DNA from 3 places in the Stenotrophomonas sp. YJH_SMC_94-11 genome. Region 2 is predicted to be linked to each of the others. Evidence: predicted binding sites of a transcription regulator. Region 2 holds the regulator's gene; each other region holds the start of a gene.
What was found. Region 2 encodes FliA, which starts transcription of late flagellar genes. Its sites were predicted from a motif close to TAAAGTTTNNCNNNCNNNGGCCGATAA; they were not measured.
Positions count from the first base shown of each region.

Region 1: a site for FliA is predicted at 2,791-2,817, ahead of AC5P74_RS20085 (chemotaxis protein CheW). Genes of this name have one in related genera too.
Region 3: a site for FliA is predicted at 3,786-3,812, ahead of AC5P74_RS06790 (methyl-accepting chemotaxis protein). Genes of this name have one in related genera too.

Region 1 covers NZ_JCAFTR010000022.1:175-4,218, forward strand. Annotated here, with positions in the region: partial or broken gene AC5P74_RS20075 (methyl-accepting chemotaxis protein) at 1-1,635, opposite strand, end outside; gene AC5P74_RS20080 (hypothetical protein) at 1,737-2,120, opposite strand; gene AC5P74_RS20085 (chemotaxis protein CheW) at 2,257-2,748, opposite strand; gene AC5P74_RS20090 (flagellar brake protein) at 2,994-3,767, opposite strand; partial or broken gene AC5P74_RS20095 (methyl-accepting chemotaxis protein) at 3,928-4,044, opposite strand, start outside.
Region 2 covers NZ_JCAFTR010000016.1:17,008-23,511, forward strand. Annotated here, with positions in the region: gene flhA (flagellar biosynthesis protein FlhA) at 1-988, shown strand, start outside; gene flhF (flagellar biosynthesis GTPase FlhF) at 1,135-2,757, shown strand; gene AC5P74_RS19695 (MinD/ParA family ATP-binding protein) at 2,744-3,631, shown strand; gene AC5P74_RS19700 (RNA polymerase sigma factor FliA) at 3,628-4,371, shown strand; gene cheY (chemotaxis response regulator CheY) at 4,429-4,821, shown strand; gene AC5P74_RS19710 (protein phosphatase CheZ) at 4,821-5,426, shown strand; gene AC5P74_RS19715 (chemotaxis protein CheA) at 5,429-6,504, shown strand, end outside.
Region 3 covers NZ_JCAFTR010000003.1:2,742-9,245, reverse strand. Annotated here, with positions in the region: gene AC5P74_RS06800 (ABC transporter permease) at 1-869, shown strand, start outside; gene AC5P74_RS06795 (glycine zipper 2TM domain-containing protein) at 998-1,366, opposite strand; gene AC5P74_RS06790 (methyl-accepting chemotaxis protein) at 1,532-3,754, opposite strand; gene AC5P74_RS06785 (hypothetical protein) at 3,965-4,357, opposite strand; gene AC5P74_RS06780 (DUF2628 domain-containing protein) at 4,357-5,139, opposite strand; gene AC5P74_RS06775 (DUF6911 family protein) at 5,916-6,365, opposite strand; gene AC5P74_RS06770 (cytidine deaminase-like fold-containing protein) at 6,368-6,504, opposite strand, start outside.

The sequences.
Region 1 (4,044 bases), on a different contig from region 2:
GGCATGCTCGGCGTTCTGGCGCACGGTGGAGGTCAGTTCCTCCATCGAGGCCGCGGTTTCTTCCAGGTTGGCAGCCTGCTGCTCGGTGCGTCGCGACAGGTCGCTGTTGCCCGAGGCGATCTCGCCGGCGGCCGAACTGATCGCGCGGCTGGACTGCTTGATGCGGGTGACGATCTCGCTCAGCTGCGCGGCGGTGGCGTTGGCATCGTCACGCATGCGGGCGAACACGCCCTGGTAGTCGCCGTGCATGCGCACGGTCAGGTCGCCCTGCGACAGTGCCGCAAGCAGGCCGGAGATCTGTTCGATGCTGCCAGCGTTGGCATCCAGCAGGCCGTTGATCTGCTGGGCCAGCTGCAGGAAGAAGCCTTCCTTGTCGGTGGCGTCGATGCGGCCGGACAGGTCGCCGGCGGCAGCCTGGGCGATCACGCGGGCCACTTCGGCTTCGACCCGCGCTTCCTGGGTACGGTCGCGCCATTCCACCACGTAGCCGACGGTGTCGCCGCCTTCATTGCGGATGGTCGAGACCACCTGGGCGAACTGGGCATCGCCATACTGCATCGGGCGACGGGCGACGCCGTGTGCCTTCAGGTTACCCAGCAGGGTCTGGTCCATCTCGCCGCGGTGTTCAAGCACGGTGACCGGCTTGCCGATCAGCGAGGCCTGGGCATCGAAGTCCGGCAGGTCGCGGCGAACTTCGTCCTGGTACTGGCTCAGGGTCTGCTGCAGGGCGCGGTTGCTGTAGACGATGGTGTTGCTGGTGTCGGTCAGGTACACGCCGGTCGAGCTGTAGTCCAGCGCGGTACGGATGCGCAGATTCTCGCGGGCCACGGCCTGGTCGGTCTCGATGCGCTCGCGGAGGTCGCGCTGCATGCGCTGCATGGCCTGCATCAGTTCGCCCACTTCGTCCTGGCGGCTGACGTCGATATGACCATCGAGCTTGCCACCGGCGACGTCGTTGGCGACCGAGACGGCGCCACGCACGCTGCCGACCAGTGCGCGGGCGAACAGCCACACCAGCACCAGGCCGAGTGCGGCGCCACCCAGCAGGGCGATCACGGTCAGCACGGCCGAGGCGGAATAGGTGGAGGCGGCCTCTTCGCGCGAGGCGCGGGCGAGGCGGTTGTCTTCGGCGATCAGCGCTTCCAGCGCCGATGCAGCCTTGCGGTGCTTGGTACGGGTTTCGCCGACGAAGGTATCGATGGCATCGTCCGGCAGGTCAAGTTCCAGCATCTCGGTGACGCTGTCATAGGACGCCAGCGCATCCTTCCATTCCTTGGCGAAGGTGTCGAACAGCTTCTTCTGTTGTGCGTTGTCGACCAGCTTCGGATAGTCCTTGATCGACTTGTCCATGCTGGTGCGCAGGTCGACGGCCTGCTTGCGCGCATCGGACTTGACGTCGTCGCTGGCGCGGATCAACTGCTGGTAGGCGGCATTGCGGTATTCGCCCAGCATGCCGCGCATCTCGCCGGCGAGGCGGATGCTCTCCATGCGTGAACCGGCCAGCTCGGTGGTGACGTTGTTCAGCGAATGCAGGCCGCGATAGGCGACGATGCCCTGCAGCAGCATCACCAGCAGGAGGACGCCGAAGGTCAGCAGCAGCTTGGGCATCAGTTTCAGGTTGTTGATCCACGGCATGGGCGTTGCGAGCTCCTAAGGCAGACGCGCCCGGGCATCGGGCCCGGTTGCAGCAGAAACCACGCCGGCACCAGGTCCGGCGTGGTTCGACGGACAGCGGATTACTTGATGTTGGCCAGCTTCAGCCCAGCCGGCGAGCTGACTTCGATTTCCGCGCGCGAGGCGTCGCGCTGGATCTTGCCGATCACGCAGACGGTCTTGCCTTCCAGGGTTTCCAGCGGGAAGGAGAACTTGCCGCGGTTCTCGCCGGCGATGCGGGCCGAGAAGGTGTGGCGCGGGAAGGCGCCGCCCATGTACAGGAAGGTCGGCTGGCCTTCGGAACCTTCTGCGTAGCGGGCCTTTTCAACCTTGCCACAGACCATGCCGTCCTTGCCGACCGAACGCGGGGCCAGTTCCGGCGGGATCATGTCAGCCGACTGGGCGAAAGCGGAGGCGGCGGTGGTGGCCAGGACAGCGGCCGAAACGAACGCAAGCAGGGACTTCATCGAGGGGTATCTCCGGGGATGGTAACGGTCGGGCCGGCCCTGCGCGCTCCTGCGCGGCCGGCTTCTGTCCCCCTATCGGCATCGCCGGGGGGAACTGAAGGGTTTTGTGACCGGAACGTGAAGCAGTTCCGTTTACTCAGGCGGCGACGTCTTCGGTGAGGCCGGCCTGGCCCATGTCGGCGCTGTCGAGCAGGGTCTCGATGTCCAGCAGGATCAGCATGCGATCGTCGTGGGTACCGATGCCGGAGATGAAGCGGGTATCGACGGCGGCACCGAATTCCGGAGTCGGTCGGATCTGCTCGGCCGACAGCGGGATCACGTCGGAGACGCTGTCGACGACGATGCCGACCACGCGGTCTTCGACGTTCAGCACGATCATCACGGTGAAGGCGTCGTAGCGGGCGTTGTCCAGGCGCAGCTTCAGGCGCAGGTCGATCACCGGGACGATGGTGCCACGCAGGTTGATCACACCCTTGATGTAGTCCGGGGCATCCGGCACGCGGGTAACCGCGTCGTAGCCACGGATTTCCTGCACCTTGAGGATGTCCACGCCGTAGTGCTCGTCACCAAGGGTGAAGCTGAGGAATTCGCCACCGGTGCTGGCGGCGGAGCTGGTCTTGTCGTTCATCGAGGGGTCCTGGTTCTGCCGGAAGTCCCGGTGTCAGGCTCGATATCGGCCCCGCTGGGGGGGACTTTAGGTGCCCGGGGAAGGGGCATCCACGCATGGCGTGGATCTACCTGGGAGGGTGGGGGCATCCACGCATGGCGTGGATCTACCGGAGATCGGTAGTGCCGGCCGCTGGCCGGAAATGGCCGTACCCGCATTGTCGCCAAGTTGCCGGCCAGCGGCCGGCACTACCCGTTGGCCGGGCCTCAGAGCTCGCCGTTGCGGCGTGCCTTGCGTTGGCGGTCGATGCGGAAGATGTAGCGCTGGATGGCGCTGTCGGCGCCGCGCGGCAGGCTGTCGAAGCGCATGCCCACGCGCTTGACCTCGATGCCGTTGGGCTGGCGCTGCTGCAACAGGTTGCAGACCACCAGCGCGATGTCCAGGTCGGGTCCATCGGGCAGGGACAGCTGCGCCGGATAGCGCTTCTGCAGGCCGAACACCGCGCAGTCATTGGGAACCACCACGGCCAGGCCACCGCCACTGATGTCCACCACGCGCATCGACAACGCTTCGGCGCGCGCTTCGCCGGGGGGCAGCAGCAGCTGCGGTGAGTCGGTGACCGGGGTCTCCAGCCGATACAGCTCGCGGCGCTGCAGGTGCACCAGTTCTTCCGGAAGCGGAGCGCGGAAGGCCACGTGGCCGTCGTTGTCCACGCGCTGCAGTTCGTGCAGGCGGAAACGCACCAGCACCCGTTCGAGCTGGGCGAAGCACAGCAGGTGATCGGCCTGCTCGGCGGCGCGGTTGGAGGCTTCCTGCGGGCTGCCATCGAGCAGCAGGTAGTCCTCGTCCTCGTCGAGGTCGAGCAGCGCAGTGGGGAACGAACGGTCACGGCCGTCGATGTGCGCGTTGACCAGTGATCGCTGGTCGATCAGCGAGCGCAGCAGCTGCCGCAGCTGGCGCGGGTTGCGGACCAGGAAGCGCTCGTCAGCGGCGTCGGCCGCGTGGACATCATGCACTGCAGTGTCGTTGCCGTCGGACATGGAATCTACGGTCAGGGGCGGGCGCCAGCACGCGTTGGTGCGAGGCTCGATGGGGATATCGGCCTCTGCACCGGATTATGAAGTGAGATTTGCATCACTTTCTACGCGTAAGGGGTCAGATCCCTTTCCTGCGGGAAAGGGATCTGACCCCGTGGTTCTGTCAGAACTCCTGCCAGTCGCCGTCCGCAGCCAGTGCCGGCTGGGCTGTCGCGGTGCGCAGCGCACGTGCCGGGACCGTTTTTGCCGCCGGTGCGGCGGCGGCGACCTGGCGCGGTAC
Region 2 (6,504 bases):
GGGCCTGGAGGTCGGCTATCGGCTGATTCCGCTGGTGGACAGCAACCAGGGCGGCGAACTGATGGCGCGCATCAAGGGCGTGCGTCGCAAGCTGACCCAGGATGTCGGCTTCCTGATCCCGTCGGTGCACATCCGCGACAACCTGGAATTGCCCGCCAACGGCTACCGCGTGCTGGTGCACGGCGTACCGGTGGCCACCGCCGAGATCCACCCCGACCGCGAGCTGGCCCTGGATCCAGGCAGCGCGCTCGGCGCACTGGAGGGCATTGCCGGCAAGGATCCCGCGTTCGGCCTGGATGCCACCTGGATCCAGCCGCACCAGCGCGCCCAGGCCGAAACGCTGGGCTACACGGTGGTCGACCCGGCCACCGTGGTCGCCACCCATCTGTCGCACTTGATCCGCGAACACGCGCCGGAACTGCTCGGCCACGAAGAAGTGCAGCACCTGCTGGCCAACCTGGCCAAGAGCGCGCCCAAGCTCGTCGAAGATCTGACGCCCAAGGCGCTGCCGCTGTCGGCGGTGGTGCGCGTGCTGCAGAACCTGTTGGTGGAGCGCATTCCGATCCGCCAGCTGCGCAAGATCGCCGAAGCGCTGGTCGAACATGCGCCCGCCAGCCAGGACCCGGCCGTGCTGACCGCCGCGGTGCGCACCGCACTGGGCCGCTTCATCGTGCAGGAGATCGCCGGAATGTCGGCGGAGCTGCCGGTGTTCACCCTCAACCCGCAATTGGAACGTGTCTTGCAGGAGTCCACGCAGGGCAACGGCGCCGCGCTGGAACCCGGACTCGCTGAGCGACTGCACCAGAGCCTGGCCGAATGTGTCAGCAAGCAGGAAGCCCGCAACGAGCCCGCGGTCGTGCTGGTACCTGGCCCGGTGCGCGCCGCGCTGGCCCGCCTGGTCCGCCACAGCGTTCCGTCGCTGTCGGTCCTGGCCTACAGCGAGGTGCCGGAGGACAAGCGCCTGAAGCTGGTCGGAACGATCAGCTGACGCCCGCCCGCCGATGCGCCAGAAAACAGACACCACTTTCGAACCAACGCAACTGACAGACACCAAGGGGAACCCGCACCGTGCAGACCACCGACCACCCGAGTTCCCCGACCGCCACCCCGCCGTCTTCGCCCCGTGACCACAGCATGAAAATCAAACGATTCGTCGCCGCCGACATGCGCTCGGCCATGAACCTGGTGCGCAAGGAACATGGTCCTGACGCCGTGATCCTGTCCAACCGCCGGATCGAGGAAGGCATCGAGATCGTCGCCGCCGCCAACTACGACGAGAGCGCGGTGCAGCGTGCGCTGGAAGCCTCGCGCCGTGACGTCGCACCGCCGCCGGCACCCAAGCCGCGCACCGCCGCCGACGCGGTGATCGCCGCCGTCACCCGCCGCCGCAGCAGCACCCCGGCACCGGAACCGATTGTCGCGACCACCTCGGCGGTGGCCGCCCTCGCCCGTGCAGCAGTGGGCGCTACCGGCCGCACCCTGGACAGCGCCGACGAGATCGTGCCGACCCGCGGCAGCACCGGCTTCGCCGCCACGCTGGCACGCGCCGCCGTCAATGAGCCGGCGCTGCCGGACCAGATCTTCGCTCCGTTCGCCGAAGCCATCGTCGCACCGGCACCCGCCAGCGCCACGCCGGCCAACCGCGCCCGCTTCCAGATCGACCCGCCGCACGAGGCGCATCACGAAAGCGCGGCCCCGGCCGTGCAGCCGCCGCCGCTGCCGACCGCAGCCCTGGCCGAAACGCAGCCGGAGGTCGCCGCAAGCGAACCGGCGCTGGCCGATGCCACCGTCGAAACCGCGCCGACGCCGACGCTCGCCCCAGCCCCGGTCCTGACCGTGGTCGCCCAGGACGACGCCGAGATCCGCCAGCTGCGCCAGGAAGTGGCCGGCATGCGCCAGGTGATCGAGCGCGAAATGAACCGCTTCACCGACGAGCGCCTGCGCGGCTGCCCGGTGCGCGCCACCGCGCTGGACCTGATGGACGAGTACGGCTTCGATGCTGGCCTGGCCCGCGACGTCGCCATGCAGATTCCGCTGGAGACCGAGGCGCACCGAGGCCGCGGCCTGATGCTGGGGCTGATCTCGCGCAAGCTGCCGATCGCCCCGGTCGACCCGCTGGAGGAAGGCGGCGTGATCGCGCTGGTAGGCCCGACCGGCGCCGGCAAGACCACCACCATCGCCAAGCTGGCCTCGCGCTTCGCCGAGAAGCACGCGCCGCGTGACGTCGCCCTGGTCACCACCGACACCACCCGCATCGGCGCCCGCGAGCAGCTGTATGGCTATGGCAGGCAGCTCGGCATCGCCGTCCACGAGGCCAACAGCGGCACCGACCTGGACCAGCTGCTGGAACGCCTGAAGGACTACAAGCTGGTACTGATCGACACCGCCGGGCTGGGCCCGCGCGACCGCGCGCTGGCCGCCCAGCTGCAGTGGCTGCGCGCCGCCCGCCAGGTGCGCACCCTGCTGGTGCTGCCGGCCAACACCAGCTTCGGCGACATGGACGAGGTGGTCCGCCGCTTCGGTGCCGCCAACCTGCAGGGCCTGGTGCTGAGCAAGCTGGACGAAACCGGCCGCTTCGGCAACGCCCTGTCGGTGGCCGTGGACCATGCCCTGCCGATCACCTGGGTGACCGATGGCCAGGACGTTCCGGACGACCTGCACCGGGCCAGTGCGGCCAATCTCGTACTTCGCCTTGAAGATTTGCGCCGAGCGGCCGATATGCCCTGCAACCCGGAGTTGAACCATGCCGTCGCGTGAGTACGCCAAGCTGACCAAGACCTTCCCGCTGTCGGCCACCCGCAGCGAGCCGCTCGGCCCTGTGCGCACCATCGCCGTGACCGGCGGCAAGGGCGGCGTGGGCAAGACCAACGTATCGGCCAACCTGGCCGTGGCGCTGGCCGGCATGGGCAAGCGCACGCTGCTGCTGGACGCCGACCTCGGCCTGGCCAACATCGACGTGATCCTGGGCTTGAATCCCACCTTTACGCTGGCCGACCTGGTTGCCGGCCGCTGCTCGCTGGACGATGTCATCGTCGAAGGCCCGAACGGCGTGCTGGTGGTCCCGGCCGCGTCCGGCCGCCGGCACATGGCCGAGCTGGCCCCGGCCGAGCACGTCGGCCTGGTCAACGTGTTCTCCGAGCTGGAGCGCGAGCTGGACATCATGGTGGTGGACACCGCCGCGGGCATCACCGACGGCGTGCTGACCTTCTGCCAGGCCGCGCAGGACACCGTGGTCGTGGTCTGTGACGAGCCGGCTTCAATCACCGACGCCTACGCGCTGATCAAGGTGCTGTCGCGTGAACGGGGCGTGGACCGCATCCAGGTGGTGGCCAACATGGTGCGCGACCCCAATGAGGGCCGCGTGCTGTACGAGAAGCTGACCCGCGTCTGCGAGAAGTTCCTCGCCGATGTCTCGCTGAACTACCTGGGCTGCGTGCCGCAGGATGACTGGCTGCGCCTGTCGGTGCAGCGCCAGCAGCCGGTGGTGAAGGCCTACCCGTCCAGCCCGTCCGCACTGGCGATCACCGAGATCGCGCGCCGCACGGCCCGCTGGCAGGCGCCGACCGAACCACGCGGCGGCGTCGAGTTCTTCCTCGAACGCATCCTCAAGCAGCGCGGGGTGGCGGCATGAAAGGCGCGGCCCAGTACAGGGAAGTCCAGCGCTCGGCGGCCAACGACGTCATCGCCCAGCACTCGGACCTGGTGCGGCGCATCGCCCACCATCTGGCCGCGCGCCTGCCGGCCAGCGTCGAAGTCGACGACCTGATCCAGGCTGGCATGATGGGCCTGATCGAGGCTTCGCGCAGCTACGACGCCGACCAGGGCGCCTCGTTCGAGACCTATGCCTCGATCCGTATCCGTGGCTCGATGATCGACGAGATCCGCCGTGGCGACTGGGTGCCGCGCTCGGTGCACCGCCGTGCACGCGATGCTGCCGCCACCATCCGCCGCCTGGAACAGAGCAGCGGACGCGCCGCCAGCGCCACCGAAGTGGCCGCCGCGATGGAGATGCCACTGCCCGAATATCTGCGCCTGATGGAAGACGCCGCGCGTGGCCAGGTGCTGAGCCTGGAGTCGCGCATTGAGGACCAGGGCGAGCTGGACACGGTCGCACAGGGTGGCCCGACCCCGCAGCAGGTGCTGGAGCGCAGCGAGTTCGGCCGCGAGCTGGGCAAGGCCATCGGCCATCTGCCCGAGCGCGAACAGCTGGTGCTCTCGCTCTACTACGAGCAGGAACTCAACCTGAAGGAGATCGGCGCGGTGCTCGGCGTGAGCGAGTCGCGGGTCTGCCAGATCCACGGCCAGGCCGTGCTGCGCCTGCGCGGCCGGCTGAAGGTATTCGAGGCCGTCGACGCCGGCCTCGAAGAATGAACATCCCCGAGGCAGCTGCCCCCGGCCGCCCGGAATGAACAACAAAGGAACTCTGCTTTGAACAAGAACATGCGCATCCTGATCGTCGACGACTTCTCGACCATGCGTCGCATCGTCAAGAACCTGCTGGGCGATCTGGGCTTCACCAACACCGCCGAAGCCGAGGACGGGCATGCCGCGCTGTCGCTGCTGCAGAGCCAGCCGTTCGATTTCGTGGTCACCGACTGGAACATGCCGGTAATGACCGGCATCGAGCTGCTCAAGGCGATCCGTGCCGACGCCAAGCTGAAGACCCTGCCGGTGCTGATGGTCACCGCCGAAGCCAAGCGCGAGCAGATCATCGAAGCGGCCCAGAACGGCGTGAACGGCTACATCATCAAGCCGTTCACCGCGCAGACGCTGGAAGAGAAGCTCGGCAAGATCTTCGAACGCCTGGCGGCCAGTGCCTGATGGATACCACGGTCGACAAGAATGCCCTCGCCCTGCGCCTGCAGGAAGCACTGGACGCACTGGAGTCCGGTGACGAAACCGCCTGGCGGCAACGCATCGACGGACTGGTCGCGCTGCGCACGCAGCCGATGATGAGCGGCCTCTCGCGGCTGGCCCGCGAGCTCGGGCAGGCCCTGGGTGAACTGCCGACCGTACCCAGCGAGGCCGGCGAACTGGACGATGCCTGCGCACGCCTGGACCACGTGGTGGCGATGACCGAACAGGCGACGCACCGCACCCTGGACCTGGCCGAGGAATGCCGCAGCCTGACCGAACAGTTGCGCGCCGAAGGCCTGCAGCCGGGCCAGGATGCACAGCTCGAGCGCATCCGCCACAACCTCACCGAGATCGCCCTGACCCAGAGCTACCAGGACCTGACGGGGCAGATCATCCGTCGCGTGGTCGGCATCGTCCGCCGTGTGCATGAGGGCTTCGGCGCGCTCGGCCTGCCGCCGGAACAGCATCGCACCGATCCGGAACTGGCCGGGCCGGCACTGAAGGGACTGGACCGCCACGCGGTCTCGCAGAACGACGCCGACGACCTGCTGTCGGACCTGGGGCTGTAAGCATGAGCGCGGTATCCGACGACATCACTGCCGATTTCATCATCGAGGCGCAGGAAATCCTGGATCGCCTGGGCGAACAGCTGGTGTCGCTGGAGCAGGCACCACAGGACACCGAGCAACTCAACGCGGTGTTCCGGGGCTACCACACGCTCAAGGGCGGCGCCGGCTTCCTCGGCGTCACCGCCATGGTCGAGTTGTGCCACGCCGCCGAAGAAGCGCTGGGCATCGCGCGCGCGGGCCAGGCCGTGCTGCAGGCCCATCACTTCGATGCCGCCCAGCAATCGCTGGACTACCTGCAAGCGATGCTGGATGCAGTTTCCTCCGGCACCGAGCCGGGCTATGCGCCGCCGGAGCTGATCGCCCAGTTCGACATGCATGGCGGTGCCGTGGCTGCACCCGCCGCCGCAGCAGCTCCCGCTGCGGGTGGCAGCGACCTGATCACCGACGACGAGTTCGAGGCCCTGCTCGACCAGCTGCACGGCGGCAACGCACCGACTGCGGTGGCGCCAGCAAAGAAGGCCGACGACGGCCTGATCAGCGAAGACGAGTTCGAAGCCCTGCTCGACCAGCTGCACGGTGGCGCCGCACCCGGCGCCAAGCCCATCGCTGCGGCAGCGCCCGCACCGATCGCGGGACCACGCCCACTGGCCGCACCGGCCGCACCGGCACCTGCAGCGGCGACCAAGCCGGCCGCCAAGCCGCTGGCCGAAGCCGAACACACCGTGCGCGTGGACACCAAGCGCCTGGACGCGATCGTCAATCTGATCGGCGAACTGGTGCTGTCACGCAACCGGCTCAAGACCCTGCGTGCGCGCCTGCGCGACGAGGAACTGGACCGCGCCGTGTCCACCCTGGACATCGCCACCGCGCGCCTGCAGTCGGCGGTGATGCGTACCCGCATGCAGCCGGTAGGCAAGGTCTTCTCGCGCTTCCCCAAGGTCGCCCGAGACGTTGCCCGCTCGCTGAAGAAGGAAGTGGACCTGGAGCTGATCGGCGCCGAGACCGAGCTCGACCGCAACCTGGTCGAAGCGCTGGCCGACCCGCTGGTGCACCTGGTCCGCAACGCCATCGACCATGG
Region 3 (6,504 bases), on a different contig from region 2:
GCCAGCAGCTCGAAGCCGGCCACGCCGAAGGCATCGTCGTGATCCCGGCCAACCTGGAACGCGACATCCTGCGCGGCCATCCGGCCAAGCTGGTATTGCTTGGCAACGGCGCCTACCTGGGCCGTGCCAGCTGGGTGCTGGGCAGCGTGGCCGATGCACTGGGCGCATTCGGGCGCGACGCCGTGGTCGGCCAGGCCGCCTTCATGGGCGCGCCACAGGCACCGCCGGTCACCCTGGTACAGCGCCCGCTGTACAACACCCAGGAAGGCTATGGCAGCGCCATCGTGCCGGGCGTGGCGGAGCTGATCGTGCACCAGACACTGCTGATGGGCATTGGCGTCCTGCTCGGCGGCCGCCGCCTTGCGCTCGGCCGGCGCCTGCGCTTCGACCTCCCGACCCTGGCCGGCATGGCGATGGGCTTCGGCCTGATCGGCCTGTTCGGTTTGTTCTGGTATGCCGGGTTCACCGCCTGGGTGCAGGACTATCCACGGGGAGGCAACCCGCTGGGCCAGCTGCTGGGCGGCATCTTGTTCATCGCCGCGACGGTGGCGTTCGGCCTGTTCATCGGCAGCTTCTTCCGTACCCGCGAACGCGCGTTCCAGTACATCATCGCCACCTCGATCCCGCTGTTTTTCCTGGCCAACCTGTCGTGGCCGGCGGTGATGACGCCGCAACCGCTGGTCTGGCTGGCACAGCTGCTGCCGACCACCTCGGGCATCAACCTGATGGTGCGCCTGAACCAGATGGACGCCCGCCTGGCCGACATCGGCCACGAACTGATCACCCTCACCGTCCTGCTGCTGCTCTACGGCAGCCTCGCCACCTGGCGCCTCCTCGCAAAAAAGGGGACGGAGGGGATTAAGTCGTAACCGGCCGGTTTGGGAGATTGCGACTTAATCCCCTCCGTCCCCTTTTCCTGCAACGAAGAACGCCGGCGCGGGGCCGGCGTTCGAGTACTGCGATGTGGAAGGGGAAAACTGGGGCTGTCGGCGATCGATCAGCGATAGACGCGTTCGCAGCGGCGCTCGACCACGCGGTCGCCATTCTTCTGCTGGCTGTTGCCCTGGATCTGGCGACCGGCCGCACCACCGGCCACAGCACCGGCCACGGTAGCGAGCTTCTTGCCATTGCCGCCGCCCACCTGGTTGCCCAGCAGGCCACCGATCACCGCGCCGGTGGCCGTACCGGCGATGCGGTTCGGATCGCGCGAGTTGCGCTGCACTTCCACGTTCTTGCAGACCACACGGCTGCCGTCATTGAACTTCCGCCCTTCGTCGCGCGGCCCGTAGGTCTGCGCCCCTGCAACGGACGAAGCCGCCAGCAGGGTGCCGAGCACAAGCAGTCGGGTCGAGGTCTTCATGGCCATCTCCTGAGTTCCGGAATGGCGCCAGTGTCCACCCGCAGTTGGCAACCGGAAGTGAAATGGGCGTGTCCGCCACCTCATCGGCCATCGCGCGTTCAGGAAGAAAATCCGCGCCCATCACGATCAGCCATCGTGATGGGCGCCGTCTCCCTACCGGCGTGCCACGTTCTAGAACTCTTCCCAACCACCGGCATTGGCCGCCAGTGTCGGTTCGATGCGGGGTGAAAGCGCAGCGGGCCGGCGTACCGGGGTGACCGTCGCAGCTACCGCTGCCAATGCGGGGCGTACCACCGCCGCTGCCGTCGCCGCACCCGTGCGGAACACCGAAACCGCCTCAGCCAGCAGGTTGGCCTGCTCTTCCATCGAGCGTGCCGCTGCACTGGCCTCTTCCACCAGCGCCGCATTCTGCTGCGTGGTCTCATCCATCTGCACCACCGCCTGGTTCACCTGCTCGATGCCCGAGCTCTGCTCCTGCGATGCGGCGGAGATATCAGCCATGATGTCGGTCACGCGCTGCACCGACGCCACGATCTCGCCCATCGTGGTACCTGCCTGGCGGACCAGCGCCGATCCATCGGCGACCTTGCCGACCGAATCCTCGATCAGGCTCTTGATCTCCTTGGCCGCACCGGCCGAGCGCTGTGCCAGCGTGCGCACCTCACTGGCCACCACCGCAAAGCCCCTGCCCTGCTCGCCGGCACGCGCGGCTTCCACCGCCGCGTTCAAGGCCAGGATGTTGGTCTGGAAGGCGATGCCGTCGATGACACTGATGATCTCGGCGATCTTCTTCGACGAGGCTTCGATGGCCGACATCGTGGTGACCACCTGGCCGACCACCTCGCCGCCCTGCGACGCGACACCGTGCGCGCCGATGGCGAGCTGGTTCGCCTGGCGTGCATGCTCGGCGTTCTGCTTCACGGTGGAGGTCAGTTCCTCCATCGATGCTGCGGTCTCTTCCAGATTTGCCGCCTGCTGTTCGGTACGCCGCGACAGATCGGTGTTGCCCGAGGCAATCTCGCCTGCCGCCAGGTTGATGCTGGACGCGCTGGACTGGATGCGGCCGACAATCTGCTTGAGCTGATCGACGGTGGCATTGCAGTCATCGCGCATGCGGGCGAACACGCCGTGGAAGTCACCCTGCATGCGCACGGTCAGGTCCCCGCGCGAGATCGCCTGCAGCAGCGTCGACACCTGCACCAGGTTCTCGTCGGTGGTCTGCATCAGGCGATTGAGCCCTGCCACCATGTCGCGGAAATCATAGGCGAAGCGATCTTCATCGCCGCGCAGGCTGAAGTCGCCCGCCGCCGCGGCCGTCGCCAGCCGGCGGATCTCGCCGTTGATCGCCGACAGGCTGGTCTTGGTCTCGTCCATTGCCTGGGTGATCGCCGCCTTCTCGCCCGGCAGCGGATCCATGTCCACCGACAGGTCGCCCTGGGCGTAATGCTTCATCACTTCGATCAGCCGGTTCTGCACCTGCACGTGCGAGCCGACCAGCGCATTCGTCTCGTGCACCATGCGCCCGTAGTCGCCGGGGAAGGCAGCCTCGTCCATGCGATAGCTGAGGCTGCCGGCATCGTGCTGGCGGGCCAGCTCGCCCTGCGCCGCCATCACCGACTGCAACTGCGCCTGCATGCGCTGCATCGACCTGAGCAGCTGCGTCACCTCATCGTTGCCGGACGCGTCGATGCTGTTGTCCAGCCGCCCGTTGGCGATGCCGTCGGCCAGCTTCACCGCACCTTCCAGCGGGCGGGTCAGGCTGCGGGTGATGGCCCACGCGGCCAGCGAGCCCAGTATCAGGCTCAGCACCCCGAACACGATCGACAACGTGCCGGTCCAGGATTCCGTTGAACGATATTCCTCGCGGCTGCGCGCGGTCAGTGTCTCCTGGTGCCGCAGCAGGGCCGAGATCGCCTCATTCCATGCGGTAGCCAGTCCGTGCTCGGCGAGCAGTTCCTTGGCCGCACCGTCGAAATCACCGGCCTTCATGCGCTCGTGCAGATGCTGGGTGGAGGCGTCGGTGGCCTTGCGTGCCGCGTCGATCTTCGCCACCAGGGCATCACCGGTGGCATCGCGTGGAATCTTGATGTACTTGGCCCAGATACCGTCGTAGGTCTGCGACAGCTCCTGCGCCTTCTGATAATCCTTGTCGAAATCCTCACCGCGCTTGATCACCATCAGCCGGCGATGCATCAGCACCGCGTTGTTGGTATCCAGCATCTCGTTCAACAGCCGCATCTTCACCATGTTGACGTCCACCACCTTCGAGAACTGGGCAGACTTCAGATGGTTTCCGTACAGCGCCAGGCCGACGATGGCCACGATGAACAGCAGCAGCAAACCGAACCCGGCCCCCAGCCGGGATCCCACACGGAGGTTGCGTAAGGCGAGCATCTCAATTCCCTTGATCATGGCCGTACGATCGATGGCGGCGCAGGCAGGGGAAACTTTATGGGGCGATATTATTATATCGATCCAAAACTCTGGAACTGTGCAGACAGGTGTGAAATCAGACGATCCACGGACGTGTTATATCCATAAGGTATATCACCACTGATAGTCAGAATGAGAACGGGCCGGGGCCTGCCGCTCCGGTATCCAGCATTACGGTGCAGCAGGCCCCGGAAGGACCAGATCCTGCCCGAGCCTTGCCGCAAAGACGCTCTCGAACTGGAACGAGAGCACAAACCGGAACCCGCACATCGCGGCGTAGCGCTTGATGAAGCGGCAGATTTCCTCCCAGGCGCTTTCAAACCCGCTCGCGCGGAAATGAAACGAGCCGAGCAGGCCCACCTGCCACGAGGCCTCAATCCCTTCCGCTGCGAGTGCCTCCGGCGGGTCGACGATGCCGAACCCGAAGCCGGTGTTGGACGCTGGAAGATATCCACGCAGACCGCCAGTATCGCTGGAGAACCCGGCTTGGATCGAACCCAGAGCGTGCAGCACGGCCCCCAGATCGGCACCGGCTTCGACCTCGAGAAACAGCGAAATGCTCATTACCTGCGCAAGCCGATGAGGGTATGCCCATTGAAGAACTGCATCTTTCCCTCGATCGTGAAGTCCGTGCGCCTGATCTCGCCCAGCATCATCTCGCGCTGCGCCTCGCTCAACGTGCACGGCTCCAAAGCATTGGCCTCCAGCACTCGCCCCGGGGGCGCCAGCCGCAGCTCGACAATGCAGGCATTGCCCTCGACGGGAATACCTGCTGGCCACGCCGTCATTGCGATCGCACGCATTTGCTCCTGGTACGCCACCCGCTCTGCTTCCTCTATCCGCGGGTCCGGCAGATCCGGCGGGTTCGCCGCCACGTGCACAGCAGACTGCGCGAGCGTTAGCTCTGATATCGAACCAACGATCAGATTGATCAGGGTGTTCTGTGAGGCCGTTACCGCCAAGGCGATCACCAGAGCGGTGTAGCTGACGCCGCCAGCCGTCTGCAGCCCAAGGTGCCGCCGATGTGCCCCGCGATGCTCGGCATCAACCTTGCGGACAATGCTTCGGCAATGCGCCAGGTACAACGGATTCGCCAGGATTCCTGCAAGTACGCGAAACACCAGGAAAGAGAGCAACGACAACCATGGCAGCCCCATCAGCACGAAGGCGGTCATCATCAACGGCGAAAGGATGAACCAGAGCGCTCCCCACGCATGCATGCGCCGGAAGAAGAACCAGAGTGACGAGAACAGGAATGCCGGCCAGTTCCATCGCCTTGGCGCCCTGCTGCTTGCTTCGTACAGCCTCCAGTGGCGGAGATAGGTGGAGAACCTGTCTCCTACCACGATCGCCAGTGCATCCTTTTCGCTCAGCCCATTGGAGGCTGTATCTGTGCGCTGTACTGCTTCACCGACAGTGCTGCCGAAGGCGGGTCAATCCTTACTCTCATTATCTTTTATCCAAACTCGCCACGAAACTCAACCTTGCTCCAGACAGGCTCCTCTGTCACCTCAGCATGAGGCCTACCGCGGCCGACAAGAATCTCGACTTCGAGGTCACAACCAAATTCAAGATCCCCTTGCATCGCCCGCCCCCCTTTTGATCCCTACTGCCATCAGAGAAGCCGCCACCTAAACCCCTACGACCTAACCTTTCCAACCGACTCGATCCAGTCAACCCAGACAGAGGAATCATTCAGGCAACCGCAATCATCTAAAGGCGACGTGAAAGGCCCAATAACTTCGAACAGCGGAAGATCCTCACCGGATCGACCAAAAAACGCCTCGAGGAATACCAGCGTTACCGAGAACGCATCCAGCAACGTCAAACGTCCACCTGATGAATTAATTTGCGCGCTACAGAATTCAGAATTAAGAACATTTCCATCAACTGAAATATCAGCAAAATGCGTCGCATCAGCCACCCCACATCGCCGGGTCGTTGGGCAAGTCATTCGCCCACAGAAATACCCACCGGAAATAATAGATCAACAAGAGTGCCCCACCCCTCTCCCCATATACTTATTCAGGAAAATTTATTAGGCGACCTGAAATAATGGCAAGGGATTGCCGCATGATTATCTATTTTCGCTTCGACCAAGAGTTGCAGCACCTCTCGGAATTTATTGCAATGGATCCCAAGGCGACCTGAAGAACACAAGCCCATCAAGAAGATCTCCTTGGCTGTAAAACTCACCAAACAATCGAAGTGCAACATCGACATCACTGCACACTTTTCGAGAATCCCACATATCATCGTCAAATTTCACGTAGCCACTGGCCGTTCCATCATCAGGCCCACACCACTCCAGAATTTCCATCCTCATATCATCCGAAGAAGTAAAAGCAAGCAACCTGAAATTGCCCGGATTTGCGTCCATGCTCATCTTTCGAATGTAACCGCTTGCTTCGAGAAGCCGCAATCTTACTCGCCCTCCTTGAGCGAACACTGCTCTAACCCCAGCCTCAACCCTACTCCAGACCACCCTCTCTGCGATTTCAACGTGCGGCTTGGAACGCCCAATAAGAATTTCAACCTCGAACGCTCGATCGTCCTCAAGACTATCGTCCACCATCATTTCCATCCGATCCCCCTTACCCCAACATGGACTCTACCATTGCTCGCATCCAGCACTCTCACACTATTCAAACCGGCGCGGTCAGCAGCCTTTCCGATATCAGACATACAGAAATCACAAACAGATCTGCCTC